DNA from 3 places in the Streptomyces sp. V4I23 genome. Region 2 is predicted to be linked to each of the others. Evidence: riboswitches for the same ligand, from Rfam matches in the RefSeq annotation. Region 2 holds a riboswitch; each other region holds the start of a gene.

The links. A riboswitch is a leader RNA that binds a small molecule or an ion and turns the genes downstream of it on or off. The one in region 2 is predicted to bind cyclic di-AMP.
Positions count from the first base shown of each region.
Region 1: it holds a riboswitch for cyclic di-AMP, as region 2 does, so the genes downstream of both, QFZ82_RS11415 (M23 family metallopeptidase) here and QFZ82_RS23915 (transglycosylase family protein) in region 2, are expected to answer to the same signal.
Region 3: it holds a riboswitch for cyclic di-AMP, as region 2 does, so the genes downstream of both, QFZ82_RS16565 (C40 family peptidase) here and QFZ82_RS23915 (transglycosylase family protein) in region 2, are expected to answer to the same signal.

Region 1 covers NZ_JAUSZW010000004.1:2,044,128-2,053,515, forward strand. The annotation lists gene QFZ82_RS11395 (DUF5998 family protein) at 1-285, opposite strand, end outside; gene QFZ82_RS11400 (GNAT family N-acetyltransferase) at 323-3,772, opposite strand; gene QFZ82_RS11405 (HPr family phosphocarrier protein) at 3,937-4,218, shown strand; gene QFZ82_RS11410 (GntR family transcriptional regulator) at 4,416-5,093, opposite strand; gene QFZ82_RS11415 (M23 family metallopeptidase) at 5,629-6,408, opposite strand; cyclic di-AMP (ydaO/yuaA leader) riboswitch at 6,422-6,580, opposite strand; gene QFZ82_RS11420 (M16 family metallopeptidase) at 6,811-8,178, opposite strand; gene QFZ82_RS11425 (pitrilysin family protein) at 8,196-9,388, opposite strand, start outside.
Region 2 covers NZ_JAUSZW010000004.1:4,745,735-4,755,122, forward strand. The annotation lists gene QFZ82_RS23905 (cytochrome P450) at 1-685, shown strand, start outside; gene QFZ82_RS23910 (transglycosylase family protein) at 827-1,783, shown strand; cyclic di-AMP (ydaO/yuaA leader) riboswitch at 2,054-2,227, shown strand; gene QFZ82_RS23915 (transglycosylase family protein) at 2,231-2,902, shown strand; gene eno (phosphopyruvate hydratase) at 3,179-4,465, shown strand; gene QFZ82_RS23925 (septum formation initiator family protein) at 4,559-5,032, shown strand; gene QFZ82_RS23930 (DUF501 domain-containing protein) at 5,065-5,601, shown strand; gene QFZ82_RS23935 (Ppx/GppA phosphatase family protein) at 5,598-6,536, shown strand; gene QFZ82_RS23940 (VOC family protein) at 6,543-7,337, opposite strand; gene QFZ82_RS23945 (NAD(P)/FAD-dependent oxidoreductase) at 7,928-9,307, shown strand.
Region 3 covers NZ_JAUSZW010000004.1:3,190,356-3,199,743, forward strand. The annotation lists gene QFZ82_RS16555 (M23 family metallopeptidase) at 1-254, shown strand, start outside; gene pcrA (DNA helicase PcrA) at 319-2,754, opposite strand; cyclic di-AMP (ydaO/yuaA leader) riboswitch at 2,995-3,158, shown strand; gene QFZ82_RS16565 (C40 family peptidase) at 3,161-4,315, shown strand; gene QFZ82_RS16570 (hypothetical protein) at 4,381-4,734, opposite strand; gene QFZ82_RS16575 (C40 family peptidase) at 5,088-6,131, shown strand; gene QFZ82_RS16580 (response regulator transcription factor) at 6,175-6,864, opposite strand; gene QFZ82_RS16585 (ATP-binding protein) at 6,861-8,141, opposite strand; gene QFZ82_RS16590 (PspC domain-containing protein) at 8,293-9,388, shown strand, end outside.

The sequences.
Region 1 (9,388 bases), 2.7 Mb from region 2:
CTTGACCGACTCGGTGGACGTGGTGGCGTACGGCGTCGGGGAGCTGTCGTCGGCGGCCTGCTCGTCGGTGTGGCTGACGATGAACCGGTTCGCCGTCAGGACGAGGACCGTGACATGGCGGCGGACCTCGTTGGCGTCGAACGTGGTCTCCTGGTGCACGACGTACGACGAGATCGGCTCGCCACCGACGGCGGCCTCCACCGCCTCGGCCACGAGGGCCGGGTAGTAGCCGCTGCGCTCGATCGCCGCGCGCAGCCCCTGGGTCGTCGTACCGGTCTTCGCCATGCCGTCCATCCTACGGGGCCTCGGGGGCTCCGAGCGCTCAGTAGCTGGGGAGCCGGCGGGGGCCCAGGTCGGTGCGCGGGGGTGGGGGTGCGAGGCGTACGGACGCGTCGAGCACGGAGAGGCCCTGCGGTGCGACGACGACCGGTTCGAGTCCGATCGACACTACTTCGGGGTGGTCGTCGACCAGCCGGGAGACCCGCAGCAGCAGCTCCTCCAGCGCGGCGGTGTCGACGGGCGCGGAGCCGCGCCAGCCGAACAGGAGAGGGGCGGTGCGGATGCTGCGGACCAGCTCGGCGGCGTCGCGGTCGGTGGCGGGGACCAGGCGGTGCGCGGTGTCGCCGAGCAGCTCGGAGGGCGGGCCCGCGAGTCCGAAGGACAGCACGGCACCGGCGGCGGGGTCGATGGCGGCGCGCACGACGGTGTCGACCCCGCGCGGGACCATCGCCTGGACGACGGGCTGGAGCTCGGCGGGCTTGCCGAGGGAGCCGGTCAACTCCTCGTACGCCTGTCGCAGTTGTGTCTCGTCGGCGAGATCGAGGCGTACGCCGCCGAGGTCGGCGCGGTGGCGCAGGTGGGGGGCGGTGGTCTTGAGGGCGACCGGGTAGCCGAGGCGCCGCGCGGCCTCGACGGCGGAATCCGTGTCCGAGGCGGGCAGCGCGGGCCGGACGCGGATGCCGTAGCGGGCGAGCAGCTCATGGGTGTCGGCCTGGCCGAGGGTGAAGCCGCGGGCGTCGCCGTCGTCGCCGAGCAACCGCTCGATCTGGGCGGCGGCACCCGTCTCGTCGATGTCGTCGTACTCGGGCACCCTGCCCGGCTCGGCTGCCTGCCGCCGCCACTGCGCGTACCTGACGGCCTCGGCCAGCGCCCGCACGGCACGCTCCGCGGCGGGATAGGCGGGGATGCGCCGCGTGTCGTCGCCGGGGGCGGATGTGCCAACGGTGCCGTGCGCGGCCGGGGCGGGGGTGCCCGACGGGTCGGCTGCGGGCCCCCGCGTGCCAGGGGCGGAGCCGCCGGCCGCGGCCTCTGCCGGGCCGCTGCCCGGACCGGGGGCGCGGGAGGGAGTGCCACTGGGGGCGGGCGTGCCCTGGTCACCGGCCGGGCGGCTGCCCGAGCCGTGGGGCGCGTCGGCCGATCGCGTCCCCCGTTCGCCTGGGGACGTGTGCCCGTCCGCGCCGGGCCGGCGTCCCGCGCCGGCGGAGCCGGACGGCCTGCCCGACACGCGGCCCCGCAGACCGAACCATGACCTGGAGCCGCCGGAGCGGGACGTCGCCTCGGCCGCGCGTCCGCCTCCGGCCGGCGACGCGCCCCCGTCCCCGTGCGCGTCCACCGGGGCGGAAACCCCCGCCCGCGGCTGCGCCGAGGCCGGTACCGAGCCACCGCCGGCGCCGGTCGCGCCGGCCTCCGCCGGCTGCGAGGCGCCCTCGTCACCCGGGGCGCTCTCCACGCTCCGGGCCTGCCGGTCCCCCGGCGCCGCGGCGGCAGCGGCAGCCGATGCGGCTCCCGGATCGGGCTGCCGGTCGTCCGGCACCGACGCGTCCTCGCCCCCGCGGTCCGCCCGCACCGACGGGCCACCGGCGCCCGTCTCGGCGGCGGCGGACGGCGGCGCGTCCGCGCGAGCGCGGGGGGCTGTGCTCGACGCCGCCGAGAGCGCGTCCGCCAGCGCGCCCATCTCGACGTGGACCACCGCCACCGGCTTCGCCGGGCTCGTGGCCGCCGCGTCGCGCAGGGCGACGGCCAGCACCTCGCCGTCGCCCGACTCCGTGACGCCGTTCTCACCGACCCACGGGATCGCCGTGACGACGACGGCGTCGCACGCGTCGTCCTCCAGCGCCCGGGCCAGCGCTGTGCGGAAGTCCGCCGGCGTGGCCTCGGTCGTGAGGTCGAGCGGCGGCAGCGGGCGCAGCCCCTCGGTGAGGCAGGCGTCGTACGCGAGGAGCCCGAGAGACTCGGAGTTGCCGAGGATCGCGACTCTCGGCCCGGCCGGCAGGGGCTGGCCCGCGAGCAGCAGCCCCGCGTCGATCAGCTCGGTCACGGTGTCGACGCGGATCACGCCCGCCTGACGCATCAGCGCGCCGACCGTCGCGTCCGGCATCCGCGTCACCGGCACCGCGTGCCCGGGCGGCGCGCTGCCGCTGTGCCGCGCGCCCTTGACGACGACGACCGGCTTGACCGCCGCCGTGCGCCGGGCGAGCCGGGTGAATTTGCGCGGATTGCCGAGGGACTCGAGGTAGAGCAGGGCGACGTCGGTGCCCGGGTCCTCGTACCAGTACTGGAGGAAGTCGTTGCCCGAGACGTCCGCGCGGTTGCCGGACGAGATGAACGACGACAGCCCCGCGCCGCGCCGGTGCAGACCCGCGAGCAGCGCGATGCCGATCGCGCCGGACTGGGTGAACAGGCCGATGCGCCCGGGCGCGGGGGACTCGGGGGCGAGGGAGGCGTTGAGCCGGACGGTGTCCGCGGTGTTGATGATGCCGAAGGCGTTCGGCCCGATGATCCGCATGCCGTACGAGCGGGCCTGGCGCACCAGTTCGCGCTGGCGCTCCCGGCCGGCCGCGCCGCTCTCGGCGTATCCGGCGCTCAGGACCACCAGGCCCTGGACGCCGTGCTCGCCGCAGTCGGCGACCACCTCGGTCACCCGCTCGGCGGGGACGGCGACGATCGCGAGGTCGACGGGCTCCCCGACCTCGCCGACCGAGCGGACGGCCGGAACGCCCTCCACCTCGGTGCGCCCCTCGGGGAAGGCGCGGTTCACCGCGTACACCCGGCCGGTGAAGCCGGCGCCCAGGAGGTTGCGCAGGGTGGTGCGGCCGACGCCGCCGGGCCGGCGGCCCACGCCGATCACCGCGATCGAGCCCGGCGCGAGGAGGCGCTGCACGGAACGGGCCTCGGCCCGCTGCTCGCGACCGCGCTGCACGGCGAGGGACTCCTCGGTCGGCTCGAGGTCGAGGGTGAGGTGGACGGAGCCGTCCTCGAAGCTGCGCTTCTGGGTGTACCCGGCGTCCCTGAACACCTTGATCATCTTGTTGTTGGCGGGCAGGACCTCGGCCGCGAACCGCCGGATGCCGCGCTCCCGCGCCACGGCGGCGATGTGCTCCAGCAGGGCGGAGGCGATCCCGCGCCCCTGGTGGGCGTCCTGGACGAGGAAGGCGACCTCGGCCTCGTCGGCGGGAGCGCTGGCCGGGCGGCCCTGTGCGTTGATCCGGTCGTAGCGGACGGTCGCGACGAACTCGCCCCCGACCGTCATCGCGAGCCCCACCCGGTCCACGTAGTCGTGGTGGGTGAAACGGTGGACGTCCTTGTCGGACAGGCGGGGGTAGGGCGCGAAGAAGCGGTAGTACTTCGACTCGTCGGAGACCTGCTCGTAGAAGCTGACGAGCCGGTCGGCGTCCTCGGTGGTGATGGGCCTGATGCGCGCGGTGCCGCCGTCGCGCAGCACCACGTCTGCTTCCCAGTGATCGGGGTAGGCGTGCTCCGACGAGGTCTGCATGGGCCAAGCGTACGGCCCAGTCACGGGTCGCGTGGGTGGTTGTGGACAGGCACCCTGAGAGGGCTCCGCGGGGCCCGTGACCACCATCCGGACGCCGACGGAAGCACGCCGGAGCGCATGAGAGACTGGTCTAGACAACTCGTTGAGACTCGAAGGGCAACACCATGGCTGAGCGTCGCGTCAATGTCGGCTGGGCCGAGGGCCTTCACGCCCGCCCCGCTTCCATCTTCGTTCGTGCCGCGACGGCCGCCGGCGTTCCGGTGACGATCGCCAAGGCCGATGGCAATCCCGTCAACGCCGCCTCCATGCTGGCCGTGCTGGGCCTCGGCGCGCAGGGCGGCGAGGAGATCGTGCTGGCTTCCGACGCGGACGGCGCCGACGCCGCGCTGGACCGCCTGGCCAAGCTTGTGGCCGAGGGCCTCGACGAGCTGCCCGAGACGGTCTGACCCTCCGACGCGATTCCGGCACTCCGGCCCGTCCGGCGGGCGCGCGAGAACCACGGCGAAGCCGCGGCGTTCCACGACTGAGGAACCCGCGGCTTTATCCGTTCCTGCTCCGTCTCGGCACAAAAGAATTCCGGCGAGCCGAAAGCAGGGCCCCGAGAAGACTCTCGAATAAACCCTTCTTGTATACGGCTCGATTGTTAATTACGGACGCTCGCAATGTTTACGGAATGTTGCGAAGTCCTCACCCGGTCCGGGCGTCGCAGCCGGTGCGCGGCCGCCGCCTTTTCCACGTGGAGTGCCGTGAGGGCCCGAGCCCTTTCCACGTCCCCGCGCGCCACCGCGTCCACGATCGCGCCGTGCTCGGCCCAGGACTCGACGGGCACGGCCGGCTGGTCGACGGCGTACATCCAGGCGATCTTGTGCCGCAGCTGGGTCAGCAGGGCCGTCAGCCCCGGACTGCCGCAGGCCTGCGCGAGCGTCTCGTGGAACCAGGCGCCCAGGGAGCGCAGGTCCTCGCCCTGCCCGCGGCGTGCTCTCTCCTGACCGAGCCTCACCAGGCCGCGCAGCACCTTGAGATGGGCCTCGGTGCGCCGCTGGGCGGCACGCGCGGCGCCGAGCGGCTCCAGCAGCATGCGGATCTCCAGCAGGTCGGCCGCCTCCTGCTCGGTGGGCTCGGCGACGTGCGCGCCGGCATGGCGGCGGGTGACGACGAAGCCCTCCGACTCCAGGGTCCGCAGGGCCTCGCGGACCGGGACGCGGGAGACCCCGTAGCGGCGCGCGAGGTTCTCCTCGGTGAGCCGGCTGCCCCGCTCGAACACACCGGAGACGATGTCGTCGCGGATCGCTGTGCATACAGAGTGCGCGGGAATGCGCATGTCCGAACCTCCGCTTTGATCCGCGCGAAACGCAGCCGATTGACTCGTGTCCGGTGACTCTATTCCAGTCCACGGGATTTTCCGATGGCCGACCGGAATCCATGGATATCTTTTGGCCGGAAACGACGTAATACGATCCCCGCGTCGCGCGTCGCCGGACCGCCGGAGACGGCCCGCGGCGCGAGAAACCTGCCGTCGGACACACCCGAGGCCCACGGCTCACATCCGGCCACAGGCAGAGGGACGGCCGCGGAGACCGCAGCACAGCCGCCCCCGGCAGCGCCAGAAACCGGCCGTGGGACACAGCCAGGGCCGCCAGGGATCCCGCCGACCGGGCCGGCGGGACCGCCTCGCGGTCGGGACGAGCGGTGCCGGACGCCGAGCGCGGTCGGCGGCAGGGGCGTCCGCCGAGCGGTACGCGGCGTGCAGCCGAACGCACCGGCGGCGGACGGTGAGGCTGCCGGGCGTCGGAGGCACCGTCGCCGAAGCGCGAAGACCCCCGGCGTACGCCGGGGGTCTTCGCGAGGACGCCGGGTCAGACGCTTACGCCGCGGGCGCGCAGATACGCGATCGGGTTCATGTCGGAGCCGTACTCCGGCGAGGTCCGGGCCTCGAAGTGGAGGTGCGGTCCGGTCGAGTTGCCGGTCGAGCCCGCGAGGCCGATCTGCTGGCCGGGCATCACCCGCTGGCCGACCGAGACATTGATCGACGACAGGTGGCCGTACTGGGTGTACGTGCCGTCGTTCATGCGCAGCACGATGTTGTTGCCGTACGCGCCGCCCCAGCCGGCCTCGACGACGGTGCCGGCGCCCACGGCCACGACCGACGTGCCGGACGCGGCGCGGAAGTCGACGCCGGAGTGGCTGCCGGAGGACCACAGGGACCCGCCGGCCTGGTAACCGGTGGTCACGAACGAGCCGGCGACGGGCAGCCGGAAGGAGTTCAGGCGGCGGCGCTCGGCCTCACGGGCGGCGCGCTCCTTGGCCTCGCGGGCCTCCTTCGCGCGCGCCTCGGCCTTGCGCTTCGCCTCGGCCTCGGCCTTCGCCTTCGCCCGGGCCTTGGCGGCCGCCTCGGCGGCCTCCTGCTTCTGGGCGGCGGCCTGGTCGGCGATCTCGTCGGCGATGGACCCCATGGAGACGATCTGGGTGAGGCCGGTGTCCTCGACCGAGGGCTCGGCGTCGGCGGCGAGCGCCGGGGAGGCGAGGCTTCCGATGACGCCGGTGGTGGCCAGAGTCGCGACGCCGGCGATGTTCCGGCTCCTGCGCGTCAGACGGCTCGGGGCACGGTGCTTCCCGGTGGCACGGGTGAACGCCATGAAAAGGCTGGTCCTTTCCTTCCTTCTCGCCTACCGGGTTAGCTGACGGGTTCGGAGCAGGAAGGTCTCCTACGGGCCCCTCCGCGCGGGCGAAGGCGTCCGATTCACCCCAGGGGACTGGGTCCCCGGCTCCCCGGGCTCGCGCCTGAAGGGGACTCGGCGATGACTGTCCGATGCCGCGGGTGCGGCGTGATCCAGGCGGACAGCCGGACCGACGCTAGGCAGGTCATCCGTCGATCACCAAACGGACAGCGCCTTTTGTAGCGCATGCCACAGGGCAGACAGGCCATCTCCCCAACAAGCCGGACATAGCACGGAACCCCGGCATACGACTCGAAGCCGGGGTTCCGTTTGGATGCATCGCACCCGTTCTGTGCGCCTCTTCTGATGCGCGGCTTTCGATCAGCCGCTGACGACGGTCACTTCACCGATCCCGAGCGCCCTGACCGGGGCCTCGATCTGCGCCGCGTCGCCGACCAGCACCGTGACCAGACGGTCCACGGGGAACGCGCTGACCACAGCCGCGGTCGCCTCCACCGTGCCCGTCGCGGCCAGGCGGGCGTACAACTGCGCCTGGTAGTCGTCCGGGAGGTGCTGCTCGACCTGGTCGGCGAGCGTGGCCGCGACCGACGCCGCGGTCTCGTACTTCAGGGGGGCGACGCCGACCAGGTTCTGCACGGCGACGTCGCGCTCGGCGTCGGTGAGCCCCTCCGCCGCCAGCGTGCGCAGCACCGTCCACAGGTCCTGCAGCGCGGGGCCGGTGTTCGGCGTGTCCACGGAACCGCTGATGGCCAGCATCGAAGCACCCGAGCCGTCCGGGGCGGACAGCAGCACCTGGCCGAAGGCCCGTACGCCGTAGGTGTAGCCCTTCTCCTCGCGCAGGACGCGGTCGAGCCGGGAGGTCAGCGTGCCGCCCAGGCAGTACGTGCCGAGCACCTGGGCGGGCCAGACGCTGTCGTGGCGGTCGGGGCCGGTACGGCCGATCAGCAGCTGCGTCTGAACGGCGCCGGGGCGGTCGACGATGAACACCCGGCCGGTGTCGTCGGCCGTGATCGCCGGCACGGGCCGGGTGGGCGCCTTGTCGCCCGTCCAGGCCCCGAGGGTCTCGGCGAGGACCGCGTCCACATCGATCCCGGAGAGGTCGCCGACGATCACGACGGTCGACGTGGACGGCCGAACGTGCGCCTCGTAGAAGGCCCGTACGGCCGCGGAGTCGATCCTCGCCACCGTCTCCTCGGTGCCCTGGCGCGGCCGGGACACCCGCAGGGACGACGGGAAGAGCTCCTTGGAGAGCTGCTTGGCCGCGCGGCGGGCCGGGTTGGCCATCTCGTGCGGGATCTCGTCGAGGCGGTTGCGGACGAGCCGGTCGACCTCGCCCGCCGCGAAGGCGGGGGCGCGCAGGGCGTCGGCGAGCAGACCGAGCCCCTTGGGCAGCCGGGATGCGGGGACCTCCAGCGAGACACGGACACCGGGGTGGTCGGCGAGCGAGTCGAGCGTGGCGCCGCAGCGCTCCAGCTCGGCGGCGAAGTCCTCGGCGCTGTGCTTGTCAGTGCCCTCCGAAAAGGCGCGGGCCATGATCGTGGCGACGCCGTCGAGGCCCTCGGGCTCCGCCTCCAGGGGCGCGCCGAGGAGGATCTCCACGGCAACGACCTTCTGGCCGGGGCGGTCGCAGCGCAGCACGGTCAGCCCGTTGTCCAGGGTGCCGCGCTCGGGGGCCGGGAAGGCCCAGGGCCGGGCGGTGCCGGGGGTGGGCTGCGAGTGGAAGTCCATGGTCACGGCAGCGTCGCTCACTGGTCCGCCCCCTTGTGCTCGTCGTTCTCGTCGGCCGCCGCGGCCTCGTCGCTGATGTCGCTGTCGTCGGCGGAGATGGGCTCGTAGACCAGGACGGCCCTGTTGCGCGGGTGCAGCCTGGCCTCGGCGACCGCCTGCACCTCCTCGGCGGTGACGTCGAGGACGCGCTGTACGGCGGTCAGCGCCAGCTGCGGGTCGCCGAACAGGACGGCGTAACGGCACAGTTCGTCGGCACGGCCGGCAACGGTGCCGAGGCGGTCGAGCCATTCGCGCTCGAGCTGGGCCTGGGCGCGCTCCATCTCCTCGGGCGTCGGGCCCTCGGCCGCGAACCGCGCGAGCTCCTCGTCGACGGCGGCCTCGATCTGCGGAACCTCGACGCCGCCGGAGGTCTTGACGTCCAGCCAGCCGAGCGACGGGGCACCGGCCAGGCGCAGCAGCCCGAACCCGGCGGCCACGGCCGTCTGGTCGCGGCGCACCAGGCGGTTGTGCAGCCGCGAGGACTCGCCGCCGCCGAGGACGGTGAGCGCCAGGTCGGCGGCGTCGCACTCGCGGGTGCCGTCGTGCGGGAGGCGGTAGGCGGCCATCAGGGCGCGGGCGGGGACCTCCTCGACGATCTCCTCGCGCAGCTGCTCGCCGATGACGTCCGGCAGGGTGCCGTCGCGCGGGGGCTGCTTGCCGTCGTGGGACGGGATGGAGCCGAAGTACTTCTCGATCCATGCGAGCGTCTGCTGCGGATCGATGTCCCCGACGACCGACAGCACCGCGTTGTTCGGCGCGTAGTAGGTGCGGAAGAAGGCGCGGGCGTCCTCGAGGGTCGCCGCGTCGAGGTCGGCCATCGAGCCGATCGGCGTGTGGTGGTACGGGTGGCCCTCGGGGTAGGCGAGGGCGGTCAGCCTCTCGAACGCCGTGCCGTACGGCACGTTGTCGTAGCGCTGGCGGCGCTCGTTCTTGACGACGTCGCGCTGGTTCTCCATCGACTCGTCGTCGAGCGCGGCCAGCAGCGAGCCCATGCGGTCGGCCTCCAGCCAGAGCGCCAGCTCCAGCTGGTGGGCGGGCATGGTCTCGAAGTAGTTGGTGCGCTCGAAGCTGGTCGTGCCGTTCAGCGAGCCGCCGGCGCCCTGGACGAGCTCGAAGTGGCCGTTCCCCTTCACCTGGGCCGAGCCCTGGAACATGAGGTGCTCGAAGAGGT
Region 2 (9,388 bases):
CGCCCGCTCTGTGAAGAAGATGCGGGGATACCTGGCCGAGCTGATCCACCGCAAGCGGAACGACCCGGGGGACGACCTCATCTCGGGGCTCATCAAGGCGTCGGACCACGGCGAGCACCTGACGGAGAACGAGGCCGCCGCGATGGCGTTCATCCTTCTCTTCGCGGGCTTCGAGACGACGGTCAACCTCATCGGCAACGGCGTGTACGCCCTGCTGCGCAATCCCGTGCAGCGCGAGCGGCTGCAGAGCTCGCTCGCGGCCGGCGAGAGCGCCCTGCTGGAGACCGGCGTGGAGGAACTCCTGCGCTACGACGGTCCCGTCGAGCTCGCGACCTGGCGGTTCGCCACCGAGGCGCTGGACATCGGCGGACAGCGGATCGCGGCCGGCGACCCCGTGCTCGTCGTCCTCGCCGCCGCCGACCGCGACCCGGAGCGGTTCACCGAGCCCGACACGCTCGACCTGTCCCGGCGCGACAACCAGCACCTGGGATACGGACACGGCATCCACTACTGCCTCGGCGCCCCGCTCGCCCGGCTCGAAGGACAGACGGCGATCGCGACCCTGCTCAGGAGGATGCCGGACTTGCGACTTGCGGGCGATCCAGCCGATTTGCGGTGGCGTGGGGGACTCATCATGCGCGGATTGCGCACTCTGCCCGTTGAGTTCACCGCCCTCAGGGGCTGACGCAGCGTCAAGTCTGTGACTTTTACGTGATCTGCGCTGCATCGACTTGTGACTCACGTTCGAATGCGGCTACGTTCACCGTCGACTCGGCAGGCATCAGCAGGCCGCACAGTCCCCAGTAGTCACGCGAAAGGCAACCGCATGCGCTCCGGGAACGGACGTCACCGCCGCCCCCGTCAGGCTCCGGCCATCGTCGTCGCGGCAGGGGTGACCGGATCCGCCATCGCGCTCCCCCTGCTCGGCGCGGGCTCCGCCTCCGCCGCCGACGCGGCCACCTGGGACCGCGTCGCCGAATGCGAGAGCAGCGGCATGTGGAGCGCTGACCTCGGCAACGGCTTCTACGGCGGGCTGCAGATGTCGCAGCAGACGTGGGAGGAGTTCGGCGGCACGGCGTACGCGCCGAGCGCCGACCTGGCGAGCCGTTCGCAGCAGATCGCGGTCGCGGAGAAGGTGCTGGACGCACAAGGGCCCGACGCCTGGCAGGTGTGCGCCCCGATCGCGGGGCTGACCAACGACGACGCCGCGACCGGTGTCGACCCCGGGGACCTCCTGCCCCTGCCGGACGAGAGCCCGGAGGCCGGCGCCGACACGAGGTCCGACACGGGTGAGCCGGCCGACTCCGACTCCGGTGACGCGGGCGCCGGCGACCCGGCCGCGGAAGCGCCGGACGGTTCGCGGGAGACCCCCGAGCCGGACGTCTCCACGACGCCCACGCCCGAGGACGGCAACGCGCAGGCGTCCCCGGTCCTGTCCGCCGGCACGGACGGTGCCGAGGCGTCCGACCCCGCGACCGGCGCGGGCAGGCACCGGGGCGAGCCCGCCCCCGACGATGCCGAAACGGGCATCGAGGATAAGGAGCGCGAAAGCGGTCGTCATGCCTCACGAGGTGACGCATCGGCACGTGACGGGGTGACAGAGGGCGCGTCCGACGGTACGTACACCGTCCGGCCGGGCGACACTCTGTGGGCCATCGCCGACGAGCGCGAGGTGCCCGGGGGGTGGGGCGCCCTCTACGAGGCGAACGAGAAGACTGTGGGCGCCGACCCCGATCTCATCCTCCCCGGTCAGAGCCTTGATCTCGGCCTGAACGGCGAGTAGTTCAAGCGGCGATTCGCCGGTATATGTCCGTTCTGTGTAAGTGAGACAAGGGTCTCTTTGCCGCAACTGGCCGATATCGCCCAGCAAATTCGCCCAAGCCATGCCCGACCTGCGCAAACGCCTCCCAAGTGGAGGGAAGTTCGGGCGATTTCTCCCCGATGTTCGACTTTGGACATCGGGGAGCGGTGTGTTTACGGTCGGAACCGCTCGCCACCGCGGGCACCGTCGACCGTCACGCCGAATCCTGCCGTCGGTCGGGGGGAACAGTCGTCGCTCAGTGCGCCGAAGGCAGGAGCGGGGGACCCAAGGTAAGTGCCGGTCCCGGCCGTCGATCACGACGGCCGAGAACGGCTGGGGGTGGAGCCGCGCGCATCGACGCGCGGCCGGGCAACTCTTCCGGCCCGAACCCGACAGCTCACCTCGCAGGCGTCGGTGAGGAGAAGCTCCATGCTGCGTTCCGGCAAGGCCAAGCACCGCCGCTCGTCGAAGACTGTTCGTCTCGCAACGCTCGCCGGCGTCGCCGGTGCCGCCATCGCGGCCCCGATGCTCGGCGCGACCTCGGCGTCCGCCGCCACCGCCTCCGAGTGGGACGCCGTCGCCCAGTGCGAGTCCGGTGGCAACTGGTCCATCAACACCGGCAACGGTTACTACGGCGGCCTGCAGTTCTCCGCCTCCACCTGGGCGGCCTACGGCGGCACCGCGTACGCCCCCTCCGCCGACCAGGCCTCCAAGTCCCAGCAGATCGCGATAGCCGAGAAGGTCCTCGCCGGTCAGGGCAAGGGCGCCTGGCCGAACTGCGGCGTGGGCCTCTCCAGCGCCCCCTACAACGGCGGCTCCGCCGAGCCGGCGTCGCAGCCCGCCGCCGAGCCGGCCGAGAAGCGTGCCGAGGTCCCGACCACCCGCTCCGAGCGTGCCGAGGCCCCCGCGCCGAAGAAGGCCGCGGCCACGTCGTTCAAGAAGGGCGACGGCGAGTACAAGGTCAAGGCCGGGGACACCCTGGGCAAGATCGCGGAGGCCGAGAAGGTCAAGGGCGGCTGGAAGAAGCTCTTCGACCTCAACAAGGACGTCATCGAGAACGCCGACGTCATCTACCCGGGCCAGCAGCTCCACCTGAGCTGACCGCCCGCCGTCCGCGGGCCCGCGGACGGGTTCCGAGCACCCCGGTCCGGCGCTGCTTCCCCCGTAAGCGCCGGGCCGGGGTTTCGGTCGTGAAGGGCCCCGAAGAGCCTTACTTACGGGTAGCTTGCGGGGGTTTTGTCCGGCAAGCCCAGCGTTCATGCCCTTTTTCGTCCCACGGGGCGGGCATCGGCCGGCCTTTGTCCCCGAGACGGTTAGGCTCTTGCCGCAAGGCCAAGCAGACCTCTGCACATTTCTCGCGTCACATCCCAGAAGGAGATGCTCGTGCCGTCCATCGACGTCGTCGTAGCCCGGGAAATCCTGGACTCCCGAGGCAACCCCACGGTCGAGGTCGAGGTTGGCCTCGACGACGGCAGCACGGGTCGTGCTGCTGTTCCGTCCGGCGCCTCCACCGGTGCGTTCGAGGCCATTGAGCTCCGCGACGGTGACCAGAACCGTTACCAGGGCAAGGGTGTCGAGAAGGCCGTCCTCGCCGTCATCGAGCAGATCGGTCCGGAGCTCGTCGGCTACGACGCCACCGAGCAGCGCCTGATCGACCAGGCGATGTTCGACCTGGACGCCACCGACAACAAGGCGTCGCTCGGCGCCAACGCCATCCTCGGTGTCTCCCTCGCCGTCGCGCACGCCGCCTCCGAGGCGTCCGACCTGCCGCTCTTCCGCTACCTGGGCGGCCCGAACGCGCACCTGCTGCCCGTTCCGATGATGAACATCCTGAACGGCGGCTCGCACGCCGACTCCAACGTGGACATCCAGGAGTTCATGATCGCGCCGATCGGTGCGGAGTCCTTCTCCGAGGCCCTGCGCTGGGGCACCGAGGTCTACCACACCCTCAAGAAGGTGCTGAAGACCAAGGGCCTGTCCACCGGCCTCGGCGACGAGGGCGGCTTCGCGCCGAACCTCGACTCCAACCGCGCCGCCCTCGACCTCATCCTCGAGGCCATCAAGGAGGCCGGTTACGCCCCGGGCAAGGACATCGCGCTCGCGCTGGACGTCGCCGCGTCCGAGTTCTACAAGGACGGCGCGTACCTGTTCGAGGGCAAGGCCCGCTCGGCCGCCGAGATGACCGAGTACTACGAGGAGCTCGTCGCCTCCTACCCGCTGGTCTCCATCGAGGACCCGCTGTTCGAGGACGACTGGGCCGGCTGGAAGGTCATCACCGACAAGCTCGGCTCCAAGGTCCAGCTCGTCGGCGACGACCTGTTCGTCACCAACCCGGAGCGTCTGGCCCGCGGCATCGAGGAGGGCACCGCCAACGCCCTGCTCGTCAAGGTCAACCAGATCGGTTCGCTGACCGAGACCCTGGACGCCGTCGAGCTCGCCCAGCGCAACGGCTTCAAGTGCATGATGTCCCACCGCTCCGGCGAGACCGAGGACGTCACCATCGCCGACCTGGCCGTCGCCACCAACTGCGGCCAGATCAAGACCGGCGCCCCGGCCCGCTCCGAGCGCGTCGCCAAGTACAACCAGCTGCTGCGCATCGAGGAGATCCTCGACGACGCCGCGGTGTACGCCGGCCGCAGCGCCTTCCCGCGCTTCAAGGGCTGACCACGGGCTGACACCCCCGCCTCCGTACGTCCCCGGCCCCGGTCCCGTACCGTGTCCGGGGACGTACGCGTGTGAAAGGGGAGGCGAGAGAGCATGGCACGCAGGCCGGAGCCGGACCGGTTCTCCACCGCGACGAGACTGCGGCTGCTCGGCGAGCAGACCGCCGCCCGCGTCTACCGGTCGCAGAGCCGTCGCCAGGCCCGCCGCTCCCGGCTCACCGGCCGGGCCGCGTTCCTCGCACTGGTCGTCTGTTCCCTGGTGGTCGCCCTCGCCTACCCGATGCGCCAGTACGTCTCCCAGCGCGCCGAGATCGCCGAGCAGGAACGCCGGATGGCCGAGGCCCGCGAGCAGGTCGAGGAGCTCCGGGACGAGAAGGCCCGCCTCCAGGACGACATGTACATCCGGCGCCTCGCCCGTGAGCACCTGCACTACGTGCTCCCGGGCGAGACCGGCTACACGGTGATCGACCCCGAGACCGCCGAGGAGCGCCGCGAGGACGAGAGCGCGGCGGACCGGCCCTGGTACTCGAACGTCTGGAACGGCGTGGACAACGCCGACCGCCAGTAGCCCCCAGTAGCGAACACAGCAGCAAGGCAGGCATGGAAACCCCTCCTCCCACCACCGAGCACACCGAGCCGACCGACGCGGACATCGCCGCGTTCGAGCAGCAGCTCGGCCGGCCGCCGCGCGGACTGCGCGCCATCGCGCACCGCTGCCCCTGCGGGCAGCCGGATGTCGTCGAGACCGCACCCCGTCTGCCGGACGGGACGCCCTTCCCCACGCTGTACTACCTGACCTGCCCGCGGGCCGCGTCCGCCATCGGCACGCTGGAGGCCAACGGCGTCATGAAGGAGATGCAGGCACGCCTGGCCACGGATCCCGAGCTGGCCGCCGCCTACCGCGCCGCGCACGAGGACTACATCGCGCGCCGCGACGCGATCGAGGTGCTCCAGGGCTTCCCCAGTGCGGGCGGCATGCCGGACCGGGTGAAGTGCCTGCACGTCCTGGTCGGCCACTCGCTCGCGGCGGGCCCCGGCGTGAACCCGCTGGGGGACGAGGCGATCGCGATGCTGCCCGAGTGGTGGCGCAAGGGCCCGTGCGTGACCGGCCTCGTCACGGAGGAGGACGACAAGTGACCCGCGTCGCCGCCGTCGACTGCGGCACCAACTCCATCCGGCTCCTCGTCGCCGACGTCGACCCGGAGTCGGGCAGCCTGGTCGACCTCGACCGGCGGATGATCATCGTCCGGCTGGGGCAGGGCGTCGACCGCACCGGGCGGCTCGCCCCCGAGGCGCTGGAGCGGACCTTCGCGGCCTGCCGCGAGTACGCCGCCGTCATCAAGGAGCTCGGCGCCGAGACCGTACGCTTCGTCGCCACGTCCGCCTCCCGGGACGCCGAGAACCGCGACGACTTCGTCCGCGGCGTCCTCGACATCCTCGGCGTCGAGCCGGAGGTCATCTCCGGCGACCAGGAGGCCGAGTTCTCCTTCACCGGTGCCACCCGCTCGCTCGCGGGGCGCACCGACCTGGACAAGCCGTACCTGGTCGTCGACATCGGCGGCGGTTCGACCGAGTTCGTGGTCGGCGAGGAGCATGCGCGCGCCGCCCGGTCGGTCGACATCGGCTGCGTGCGGATGACGGAGCGGCACGCGCCGAGCAGCCCCGCGACGCCGGAGCAGATCGCGGCGATCCGCGCCGACATCGAGGCCGCGCTGGACCTCGCGGCGCAGACCGTCCCGATCGACGAGGCCCGCACCCTGGTCGGCCTCGCCGGTTCCGTGACCACAGTGGCCGGGATCGCGCTCGGCCTCGACACGTACGACCCGGCCAGGATCCACCACTCGCGCATCTCCTACGAGAAGGTCGAGGAGGTCACGACGATGCTGCTGAACTCGACGCACGACGAGCGCGCGGCGATCGGTGTGATGCACCCCGGCCGGGTGGACGTCATCCAGGCCGGGGCGCTCGTCCTGCTCACGATCATGCAGCGCATCGGCGCCCGCGAGGTCGTCGTCAGCGAGCACGACATCCTCGACGGCATCGCCTACAAGGCGGCCGAAGGCTGGTTCTGAGGTGTCTCAGGCCGGCGGGGCGGGGGTCAGCACGACGAACTCCGCCCCCGCCGGGTCGTTGCACACCGCCAGCCGGCCGACGCCCTCCGCGTCCTCCGGGCCCATCGAGACCGACCCGCCGTTCTCCCGCACACGGGCGACCGTGGCGTCGCAGTCCGCCGCGCCGAAGACGGGGTGCCAGTACGGCTTCGCGTCACCCGAGTCGAACATGCCGGGCACGGCCATGAGGCCGCCGAACATCCGCTCCGGCGGATGGTCCTTCGGGGTCAGCAACGTGTACGTGCCGCCGCCGCCCGGGAGCTCCATGTCCTGGCCGGTCCAGCCGAAGACCGTGCCGTAGAAGTCCTGCGCCGCCGACGAGTCGTTCGTGTACAGCTCGACCCAGCCCAGGCTGCCCGGGCTGTCCGCGACCTCGATGCCCGGGTAGCTGCCGGGCTGCCAGACGGCGAACCGGGCGCCCTGCGGGTCGGTGAGCTGCGCGAACCGCCCCTCCTCCGAGACCTCGGACGGCGGGGTGCGGACGGAGCCCCCCGCCTGTTCGACGGCCTTGACGGTGGCCTCGATGTCGGGCGTGTGGAAGTAGACCATCCAGGCCGAGCGGGCGCCTTCCTCGGTGAGCGGCCCGATGGCGCCGACCACCTTGCCGTCCAGGCGGAGGGCCTTGTAGTCGCTCGGCTCGGCGCCGAACGGATGGGCCTCCCAGCCGAAGACGGCGTTGTAGAAGGCCGCCGCCGCCGGGACGTCGCGGGCGCCCAGGTCGATCCAGCACGGGGAGCCGGGGACGAAGTCGGTCGTGATCATGGTCGGGTTCTCTCTCTCCGGGGCTGTGTCTCAGGGCTCGTGGCGCACCTTTGCCAGCCTGGCACCAGGCGCGTCCCGTCGCGCGCCGAACAGCCCGGAACCGTCCCGACGGGTACGCGGGAGCCGCCCGGCCGGCCCTGTGGACCGACGGGGCGGCTCGGCATTCCACCCGCGCGGCGCGAGAGCGAGGCGCTCGCCCTGCCGGCCTCCGGTCTGGGCCTGGTGGAGCGATCGGAGGGCCCCGGGAAGCGCCCGCGGAGAAAGTTCGTGAAGTTCTTCACAAGGAATTCGGCCCCGATGGGCGCTCCGAGGCCCCGAAACCCTCTCTCCACCCGCCTGTTGGGTGTTCTGCAGCGGATTCCAAGGCATTCGGTATGCGTTGCCCGCAGAGGGGAAGGAGGAGTGGTTCTCCTGTCGAGAAGGCTTAGGGGCCAGCTCACGAGGGGTGGACAACGTCCTCTGTTACACCGTGGTTCCCGTACCACGCCATGACCTCGGTCACGTGGGCCGCGCAGTGTAGCAGAGCACACCCAAGTGCTTGTGAAGGGGCTCACGAGCACCCCCTCCGAGGGGGGTGGATACTCGATGGCATGAGCACCACGGAGCGTCCCAGGATCCTCGTTGTAGGCGGTGGGTACGTAGGCCTGTACGCGGCACGTCGCATCCTGAAGAAGATGCGCTACGGCGAGGCGACCGTCACGGTCGTCGACCCGCGCTCGTACATGACGTACCAGCCCTTCCTCCCCGAAGCTGCCGCCGGCAGCATCTCGCCTCGGCATGTCGTCGTCCCGCTGCGACGTGTGCTGCCCAAGGCAGAGGTTCTCACCGGCCGGGTCACGACCATCGATCAGGACCGCAAGGTCGCCACCGTCTCCCCGCTGGTCGGCGAGGCGTACGAGCTGCCCTTCGACTACCTGGTCATCGCCCTCGGCGCGATCTCCCGTACCTTCCCGATCCCCGGCCTCGCCGAGCAGGGCATCGGCATGAAGGGCATCGAGGAGGCCATCGGCCTGCGCAACCACGTCCTCGAGCAGCTCGACAAGGCCGACTCGACGACCGACGAGGAGGTCCGCCGCAAGGCGCTGACCTTCGTCTTCGTGGGCGGCGGCTTCGCCGGTGCGGAGACCATCGGTGAGGTGGAGGACCTGGCCCGCGACGCGGCCAAGTACTACACCAACGTCAAGCGCGAGGACATGCGCTTCATCCTCGTCGACGCCGCCGACAAGATCCTTCCCGAGGTCGGCCCCAAGCTGGGCACGTACGGCAAGGAGCACCTGGAGGCCCGCGGGGTCGAGATCTACCTCTCCACCTCCATGGACTCCTGCATCGACGGCCATGTGGTGCTCAAGAACGGCCTCGAGGTCGACTCCAACACCATCGTGTGGACGGCCGGCGTGAAGCCCAACCCGGCGCTGGCCCGCTACGGCCTGCCGCTCGGCCCCCGCGGCCACGTGGACTGCAACGAGACCCTCCAGGTCAACGGCACCGACTACATCTGGGCCGCCGGCGACAACGCCCAGGTCCCGGACGTGGCCGCCCGCAAGGCCGGCGTCGAGAACGCCTGGTGCCCGCCGAACGCCCAGCACGCGCTGCGCCAGGCCAAGGTCCTCGGCGACAACGTGATCTCCGGGATGCGCGGCTTCCCGCAGAAGACGTACGAGCACGCGAACAAGGGTGCGGTCGCCGGTCTCGGCCTGCACAAGGGCGTCGCGATGATCGTCATGGGCAAGGTGAAGATCAAGCTCAAGGGCCGGCTCGCCTGGTACATGCACCGTGGCTACCACGGCATGGCCATGCCGACCTGGAACCGCAAGATCCGGGTCTTCGCCGACTGGACGCTCGCGATGTTCCTCAAGCGCGAGGTCGTCTCCCTCGGTGCGATGGAGAGCCCGCGCGAGGAGTTCTACGAGGCCGCCAAGCCGGCCCCGGTCGCCGCGAAGCCGGAGGCCGAGAAGGCCAAGGCGTCGTAACGACACCCGCACCGCCCCGAAGGGGCCGCCCGCCATCCGTGGTGCGGGCGGCCCCTTCGGCGTTCCCGGCGTACACCCGGT
Region 3 (9,388 bases), 1.6 Mb from region 2:
TGCGCACCCAGTGGAACAGCGCCTACGGCAACATGGCGATCGTGACGGCGGCCGACGGCACGGAGACGTGGTACTGCCACCTCAGCACCACCAAGATCCGCAGCGGTTCGGTCAAGGCGGGCGACGTCATCGCCTACTCGGGCAACTCGGGCAACTCCACAGGCCCGCACCTGCACTTCGAGGTGCGCCCCGGCGGCGGTTCGGCCATCGACCCGCTGCCGTGGCTGCGCGGCCACGGCCTCGACCCGACCTAAGCGGCGGGCAGGCCACAGCGAGCATGAACGAGGCGGGGGCCGCGGCCCCCGCCTCGCTTCGCTGTCAGAGCTTCTCGACGGGCGCGTACCGCAGCAGCAGCCGCTTCGGCTTCTCGTCGCCGAAGTCGATCGTCGCCTGCGCGTCCGAACCCGACCCCGAGACCGCGACCACGGTCCCCAGACCGAACTGGTCGTGCGTGACCCGGTCGCCCACGGACAGCGCGATCACCGGCTTGTCGTTGGTGCGCCGCGTGGCGAAACCGGACGCGCCGCCGCGTGCACGCGACGACGACAGCGACGACGTGATGCCCGACGTCGGTCCGGCCGGCGCGGCCATCGGGCCGGTGCGCTTCCACTCCACATGCGCGCCGGGGATCTCCTCCAGGAAGCGCGACGGCGGGTTGTACGAGGGCTGGCCCCAGGCGCTGCGCATCGAGGAGCGCGTCAGGTACAGGCGCTCGCGGGCGCGGGTGATGCCGACGTACGCCAGGCGCCGCTCCTCCTCCAGCTCCTTGGTCTGGCCCAGCGCCCGCATGTGCGGGAAGACGCCGTCCTCCATGCCGGTCAGGAAGACCACGGGGAACTCGAGGCCCTTGGCGGTGTGCAGGGTCATCAGCGTGATGACACCCGTACCCTCCTCGTCCTCGTCGGGGATCTGGTCGGAGTCGGCGACGAGCGCGACCTGCTCCAGGAACTCGGCGAGCGTGCCCGCACCCTCCTCCTCACCGCGGTCCTGCTCGAACTCCAGGGCCACGGCGGCCAGTTCCTGAAGGTTCTCGATGCGCGTCTCGTCCTGCGGGTCGGTGGACGCCTGCAGTTCGGCGAGGTACCCCGTGCGCTCCAGGACGGCTTCGAGCACGGTGGCCGGTCCGGCGCCGGACTCGGCGATGGTGCGCAGCTCCTCCATCAGCACGTTGAACCGCTTGACGGCGTTCGCGGAGCGGGCCGCCATGCCGTACGCCTCGTCGACGCGGCGGAGCGCCTGCGGGAAGGTGATCTTCTCGCGGAGCGCGAGGGCGTCGATCATCGCCTCGGCGCGCTCGCCGATGCCGCGCTTGGGCACGTTGAGGATGCGGCGCAGCGGGACGTTGTCCTCGGGGTTGGCGAGGACGCGCAGGTAGGCGAGGACGTCCCTGACCTCCTTGCGCTCGTAGAAGCGCACGCCGCCGACGACCTTGTAGGGCAGGCCGACGCGGATGAAGATCTCCTCGAAGACACGGGACTGGGCGTTCGTCCGGTAGAAGACGGCGACGTCGCCGGCCTTCGCCTCGCCCGCGTCGGTGAGCCGGTCGATCTCGTCGGCGACGAACTGGGCCTCGTCGTGCTCGGTGTCCGCGACATAGCCGGTGATCCGGGCACCCGCGCCCGCGTTCGTCCACAGGTTCTTCGGGCGGCGGGACTCGTTGCGCTCGATGACCGCGTTGGCGGCGGACAGGATCGTCTGGGTGGAGCGGTAGTTCTGCTCCAGGAGGATCGTGGTCGCGTCCGGGTAGTCCTCCTCGAACTGGAGGATGTTGCGGATGGTCGCGCCGCGGAAGGCGTAGATCGACTGGTCGGCGTCACCGACGACGCACAGCTCGGCGGGCTCCAGGTCCTCGTACCCCTCGCCCACCAGCTCGCGCACGAGCGTGTACTGGGCGTGGTTGGTGTCCTGGTACTCGTCGACGAGGACGTGCCGGAAGCGGCGCCGGTAGTGCTCGGCGACGTCGGGGAACGCCTGGAGCAGGTGGACTGTGGTCATGATGATGTCGTCGAAGTCCAGGGCGTTGGCCTCGCGCAGCCGGGCCTGGTACATCCGGTACGCCTCGGCGAGCGTCTTCTCGAAGCCGTCCTGCGCCTGGTCGGCGAAGGTCTCCTCGTCGATCAGCTCGTTCTTCAGGTTGGAGATCTTGGCACTGAAGGACTTCGGCGGGAACTTCTTCGGGTCCAGCTCCAGGTCGCGGCAGACCAGCGACATCAGGCGCTTGGAGTCGGCGGCGTCGTAGATCGAGAACGACGACGTGAAGCCCAGCTTCTTCGACTCGCGGCGCAGGATGCGGACGCAGGCGCTGTGGAAGGTCATGACCCACATGGCATGGGCACGCGGGCCGACCAGGTGCTCGACGCGCTCCTTCATCTCGCCGGCGGCCTTGTTGGTGAAGGTGATCGCCAGTATCTGGCCGGGGTGCACGTGCCGGGTGGCCAGGAGGTGGGCGATGCGGTGGGTGAGCACGCGCGTCTTGCCGGAACCGGCCCCGGCGACGATGAGCAGCGGGGAGCCGGTGTGGACGACGGCGGCGCGCTGCTGCTCGTTCAGCCCCTCGAGCAGGGCGGCCGCGTCGACGGCAGGCCGGGGGGCGCCGTCGCGGTAGTACCCGTCGCGGGCCGGCGGCACGTCGTAGGCGCCCTGGAAGAGGTCGTCCGGGATCGGTTCCGGAGCCGACTCCTCGGGGGGCGGAGGAGGCTCCTCGCCGTGGGGCTGGAGATCCGCCAGGAAGCTGTCGTCAAAGAGGCTGCTCATCGCTTATCGAGTCTAGGCGGCCGGACCGACAACCGGGCCCGCATGCCCATACGGGGCAGGTCACATTCCGTGACCGGCCCTGCCCGGCGCGCCACGCCGGTGCCGGATATGCGGCCGGCACCGAAAGAGGTCACGAAAATGTATCGGACATATCGAACATCAACCTTCACAGCCCGCACACGAGTTGGCTAGCGTGCTCGACCAGACGGCCCGCACCCCTCCCGGCGAACCGCGCCGAACGGGTCGACTCCGCCGAATTCGGGCTGCCCCGGAGGCAGTTCGGAACCGGGGACCCGAACTATGCACAACCGGGGTGAATCGGACCGCCTGTCCACGGTCCGTAGGGCATCTTCCGTTCTGCCCGAACCCGACAGCTAACCCGGTAGGCGGTCCACGGAAGAAGGAGATGCCGGCCTTGGCGTCGCATCGCAGGATCCGCAGCCGCAGCACGAAACCCTCCCACGCCGTCGGGTTCACGACGGCCGCCCTCGCCGGCGCCGCCCTCCTGTCGACACAGAGCGCCACCGCCGCGCCCAGCGACCCCAAGCCCTCCGTCGAAGAGGTGCAGAAGAAGGTCGACGACCTCTACCGGCAGGCGGGCAGCGCGACCCAGGAGTACAACAAGGCGAAGGAGGCCACCGCCGAGAAGCGGCGCGAGGTCGACACCCTGTTCGAGGAGGCGGCCACGCGCGCGGAGAAGCTCAACGAGTCGCGTCGCGCCCTCGGCGCCTATGCCGCGGCGCAGTACCGCACCGGCGCGGTCACCCCGACCGCGGCGCTGCTGTTCGCGGACAGCCCCCAGGCGTACTTCGACCAGACGCAGCTGATGGACCGGATGACCGACCAGCAGCGGACCGCCGTCACCGACTACGAGACCCGGCGCGCGGCCGCCGCGAAGCAGCGGGCGGAGGCGACGAAGCGGCTGGAGTCGCTGACCGACTCCCAGCAGGCCCTGCGCATCAGCAAGGAGAAGGTCCAGACGAAGCTGGCCGAGGCGCGCACCCTGCTGTCGAAGCTGACCGCCGAGGAGAAGGCCCGGCTGGCGGCGATCGAGCGCGAGAAGGAGGCGGAGGCGCGGCGCAGAGCGGAGGCGAAGGCGAAGGCCGAGGCGGAGGCCAGAGCCCGCGCCGAGGCCGAGGCGGAGCGGCAGCGCCAGGAGAGCGACCAGCCGCCCCTGGAGACGGGAACCGGGACCGGCGACGACGCTTACGCGACCAGGGCCGACGAAGTCCTCGCCTTCGCCCGCGCCCAGATCGGCAAGCCGTACGTGTGGGGGGCGACGGGCCCGTCCTCGTACGACTGCTCGGGGCTCACCCAGGCGGCCTGGAAGGCGGCGGGCGTCGATCTGCCGCGCACCACCTGGGACCAGGTGGAGGTGGGGCAGCGCGTGGCGACGGCGGACCTGCTCCCCGGCGATCTCGTCTTCTTCTACGACGACATCAGCCACGTCGGCATCTACATCGGCGACGGCAAGATGATCCACGCGCCGAAGCCGGGCGAGAACGTCCGCGAGGAGTCCATCTACTACATGCCGATCTACGGCAGCGTCCGCCCGGTCTGACCCGGTCGCTCACCCCGCGTGCCCGGACGGTCCCGCCGTCCGGGCACGCGTGTGCCGGGGGTCGGTCAGGTCCAGAGCGTCGCGATGAAGACGTTCGCGACCGTCAGACCGCCGACGGCGCCGAAGAGCGCCTTGTCGACCCGCTCCTCGTCCCGCTTGACGTAGACCAGGCCGAGGATCACCACCAGGACCGCCAGCTTGATGGCGATCTTGAGGTTGTTCACCGTCTGGTCGTCGGCCTGGTTGAGGCCCACCAGCGCGACGCCTGTGATCAGCATCGTCAGCGCACCGTGCAGCATCACCGGGTTGAAGCGGGCCGTGCCCGCGCCCATCGCCTTCATCTGGGTCAGGAAGCCGCCCAGCAGGGAGGCGATGCCGATGATGTGCAGCGCGACGAAGACATTGATGAGTACGTCCATGGGGCGGAGCCTAATCGGCGCCGTACCACCGTCCGGCGGCCGGGGGAGCCCGATCGCGGCGTTCGGTCGGCCCTGCGCCGCAATGCGGCCGGGCACCGGCGTCCGGCGCACAGAAAGCGGACATCGCCGTCCAGGTTCGGGCACTTCCCGTCGTCACCTCTCCGTCCCGGGACCGCCCGGTTTAGCGTCAGCGCCCAGGTGGCCGGCTCCCCACCGCCGTCGTGCAGCCGGACGGCTCGGCCACCCCCGCCGAAAGATCCGGCGGCGTACCGCTCCCCCGTGCGGTACGCCGCCGGACCGCAGGTACGCAGGTACGCAGGTACGCAGGTACGCAGGAAGGACGTGTACGCCCCGTGGCAGCGCACCGGAAACCGAGGCAGCATCCGCTCACCGGGCCGGCCGCCCGCACCGCAGCCACCCTCGCGCTCGCAGGCGCGGCGACCACGACCGCGCTCGACGGCTCGGCGCACGCCGAGCCCCGTCTCACGCCCGCCCAGCTCAAGGCCCGCGTCGACCGGCTGTACCAGGAGGCCGGGGAGGCGACCGAGAAGTACAACGGCGCCAAGGAGCTGACGGCGCAGGCCCGCGGAGCGCTCGACGAGCTGCGCGACGAGGCCGCCCGCCGCACGGAGCGGCTCAACGCCTCCCGCAACGCACTCGGTTCCGTCGCCACCGCGCAGTACCGTTCCGGCGGCATCGATCCCGGCCTGCAGCTCGCGCTGACCTCGGACCCCGACGAGTACCTGGCGCGCGCCTCGCTCGCCGAGCGGGTCGGCGAGCGGCACGCGGCCGCCGTCGCCGGTGTGCACCGCCGGCTCGTGGACCTCGGCAGGCTCAGGGCACAGGCCGGCGAGACGACGGCCGAACTGGAGCGGCACCGCCGGGAACTGGCACGACACAAAGCCGTCGTGAAGAACAAACTGGCCGCCGCCGAACGCCTGCTGGCCCGGCTGACCGCCGAGCAGCGCGCCGCGTATGACGCCGGACCGGCCGATCCCGCCCGCGCCGACCGCTCCACCGCACCCCGCGGCGCGCTCAAGCCGCCGAACGGCCGGGCCGCACAGGCCGTCGCCTACGCCTACGGCACACTCGGCAAGCCGTACGTGTGGGGGGCGACCGGGCCGTCCGCATACGACTGTTCCGGGCTCACCCAGGCCGCCTGGCGCTCGGCCGGAGTCTCACTGCCCCGCACCACATACACCCAGATCAACGCCGGGCAGCGCGTCTCCCGCGCCCAACTCGCCCCCGGGGACCTGGTCTTCTTCTACTCCGGCATCTCGCACGTCGGCCTGTACATCGGCGGCGGCCAGATGATCCACGCGCCGCGGCCCGGCGCGCCCGTGCGCGTCGCACCGATCGACCACATGCCCTTCGCCGGGGCGACGCGGGTCTCGTAGCGTCCGGAGCCGTCCGGGATGGCCGCGCGGGTCGCGCCCGGCGTCAGACCAGGCGCCGGGCCGTCGCCCACCGCGTGAGCTCGTGGCGGTTGGACAGCTGCAACTTCCGCAGCACCGCCGACACATGCGACTCGACCGTCTTCACCGAGATGAACAGCTGCTTGGCGATCTCCTTGTACGCGTACCCGCGCGCGATCAGCCGCAGCACCTCGCGCTCCCGCTGGGTGAGCCGGTCCAGGTCCTCGTCGACCGGCGGCGCGTCGGTCGAGGCGAACGCGTCCAGCACGAAGCCGGCGAGCCGCGGCGAGAACACCGCGTCGCCGTCCTGCACCCGGAAGATCGAGTCGACCAGGTCCCCGCCGGTGATCGTCTTGGTGACATAGCCCCGGGCCCCGCCGCGGATCACGCCGATGACGTCCTCGGCGGCGTCCGACACCGACAGCGCCAGGAAGCGCACCGGGTGCTCCGCCGATGCCATCAGCGGCGCACAGCGGCGCAGCACCTCCACGCCTCCGCCGCCGGGCAGGTGCACGTCCAGCAGGACGACCTCCGGCCGGGTCGCCATGATCACGGTGACCGCCTGGTCGACGTCGGCGGCCTCACCGACGACCTCGACCCCGGTGCGCCCGGTCTCCCCGATCTCGGCCTGCACACCGGCGCGGAACATCCGGTGGTCGTCGACGAGCACGACCCGCACGCGCCGCTCGGCGCTCTCTTCCGCAGACTCGGTCATCCGTCAGCCCTCTCCATCTCGAGCTCCACCTCGGTGCCCCCGCCGGGCACCGTGCGCAGCCGTGCCGTGCCGCCGTTGCGCTGCATCCGGCCGATGATCGATTCTCTTACGCCCATTCTGTCGCCGGGAACGGCATCCAGGTCGAACCCCGGCCCCCGGTCCCGCACGGAGACGAAGACGGTGCGCCCCTCGACCTCCGCGTAGACCTGGACCGCCCCTCCCGCGCCACCGTACTTGGCGGCGTTGACCATCGCCTCGCGCGCGGCCTGCATCTGTGCGGCCAGCTTCTCGTCGAGCGGGCAGTCCCCGACGACCACGACCTCCAGGGGCACGCCGTGCTTGTCCTCGACCTCGGCGGCGGTCCTCTTGACCGCCTCGGCGAGGGTGCCGGGCTCCTCGTCCTCGTCCTTGCCGGTGCCCTCCGGGCGGTAGAGCCAGTTCCGCAGCTCGCGCTCCTGGGCGCGGGCGAGCCTGCGCACCTCGCCGCGGTCGTCCGCGTTCCGCTGGATCAGGGTGAGGGTGTGCAGGACGGAGTCGTGGACGTGGGCCGCGACCTCGGCCCGCTCCTGGGCGCGGATGCGCATGGTCCGCTCCTCGGAGAGGTCCTGGGTCATCCGCACCAGCCAGGGGCCCGCGAGCAGGGCGACCCCGGCGATGACGGCGATGGCGGCCGTCAGCACGTTGCCCAGCTGGGCCGCCGAGCCGCGCACCACCATGAACACGGTCAGGCCCATGCCCACGAGCGCCACCCCGGCGAGGGCGCGCGCCAGTTGCACCAGGCGGCGGCGCCTGCTGTCCGTGGCGAGACTGGCCCAGCGGGCCCTGCGCGCGTTGTCCGCCTGCCGCCACACCAGCACCACACCGGCGCCGATGAGCAGCGTCGGCCACACGTAGCGGTTGGCGGTGCCGTTGGTGTCGACATTGCCGACGAAGACCGCCGCGCCGACGAGCAGTGCGACCAGAGCGAACAGCTGCCCCGTGTCGGGCTTGCGCAGCCGGCGCCGGCCGTCGGGCGTGATCTCGAAGACGGAGCGCGGCTCGGCTGCCCGGCCGCCGACGCCGAGCGGTACGACGATCCAGAAGACCGCGTACAGCAGGGCGCCGAGGCCGTCCGCCATGAACAGGGCGAGGAAGAGGAGGCGCACCCAGACGACCGGCAGCCCGAGGTGTCCGGCGAGACCGCGCGCCACACCGCCGAGCATGCGTCCGTCGGCGCTGCGGTACAGCTTGCGGACGGCCATCTCTTCGGTCTCGGTCGGACGGGCGGCGAGGGGCATGCCCTGATCGTCACACGGCCCGGCCGGGCCGGTCATCAGGGCCGTCCCTTAATCCGACCCTGAGAAGTCCCCGTCCCTCAGGGGGAATATCAGGGGACGGCCAGGGTCGGGGCGGCTGCCGCCCCGGCGCCGGGCCCGTCACCATGGAGTCATGACCCAGCCGACCGCCGCGCCGCCCCAGCCACCGCAGGAGCCGCCGTCGCGGCTGCGCCGCGCCCCGCGCCACAAGGTCGTGGCCGGCGTCTGCGCCGGGCTGGGCAGGCACTGCGACATAGACCCGGTGATCTTCCGGATCGTGATCGGCGTGCTGTCGGTGACCGGCGGCATCGGTCTGATCTTCTACGGCTTCGCCTGGCTGCTGATCCCGGCCGACGACGAGGAGGAGAACGAGTTCCGCAGGATGCTCTCGGGCCGCGTCGACGGCGCCTCGCTGAGCGCCGTGCTGCTCGCCCTGCTCGGCTGCGGACTCCTCCTGACGATGCTGGGCAACGGAAACATGCTCGGCTTCGTCACGATGCTCTCGCTGGCGGTGACCGGCGCGGCCGTGTGGTCCCAGCGGCGTACGCACACCCCGCCCGGCGGCGAGCACACGGCCACGGCCGCGGCGCACGCCGTCGCCGAGGCGCCGCCCGAGACGAAGGCCCCTCCCGTACCGGACAGCCCGTCCTGGTGGCGCGACCCGATCGTCAAGGACGGTACGACCGGACCGGTGCCCACCGGATATCTGTGGGGCCCCGAGTCGGCGCTCGCCGAGAGTGCCGTCGCTCCGCCGCGCGCCGGCACGCGCCCGGCCGACGCCGTGGTGGTGCCGCAGCCGCGCGGCCCGCGCGGGATCGGCGGCACCGTGTTCCTGCTGGCACTGGTCGCGGGCGGTCTGGGCACGGGCCTGAGCTGGGAGAGCCGGCCGCTGGGCACGGCCCTGCAGATCGGGCTCGTCGCCGCTCTGGCCGTGTTCGGCCTCGGCCTCCTGGTGAGCGCGCTGCTGGGCCGCACCGGTTTCGGCACGGTCCTGCTGACGATGGTGACGGCGGCTCTGCTGGCGGGCGCCGCGGCCCTGCCGAAGGACATCAGCACGAAGTTCGGCGAGAGGACGTGGGCGCCGGCGTCGGCGACGGCCGTCCGGCCGAGCTACGAGATGGGCTCGGGGCAGGGCACCCTCGACCTCTCCGCCCTCGAACTGCCCGCCGGGCAGACGGTGTCGACGAGGGCGGAGATGGGGCTGGGTCACCTGAGGGTCGTCGTGCCGA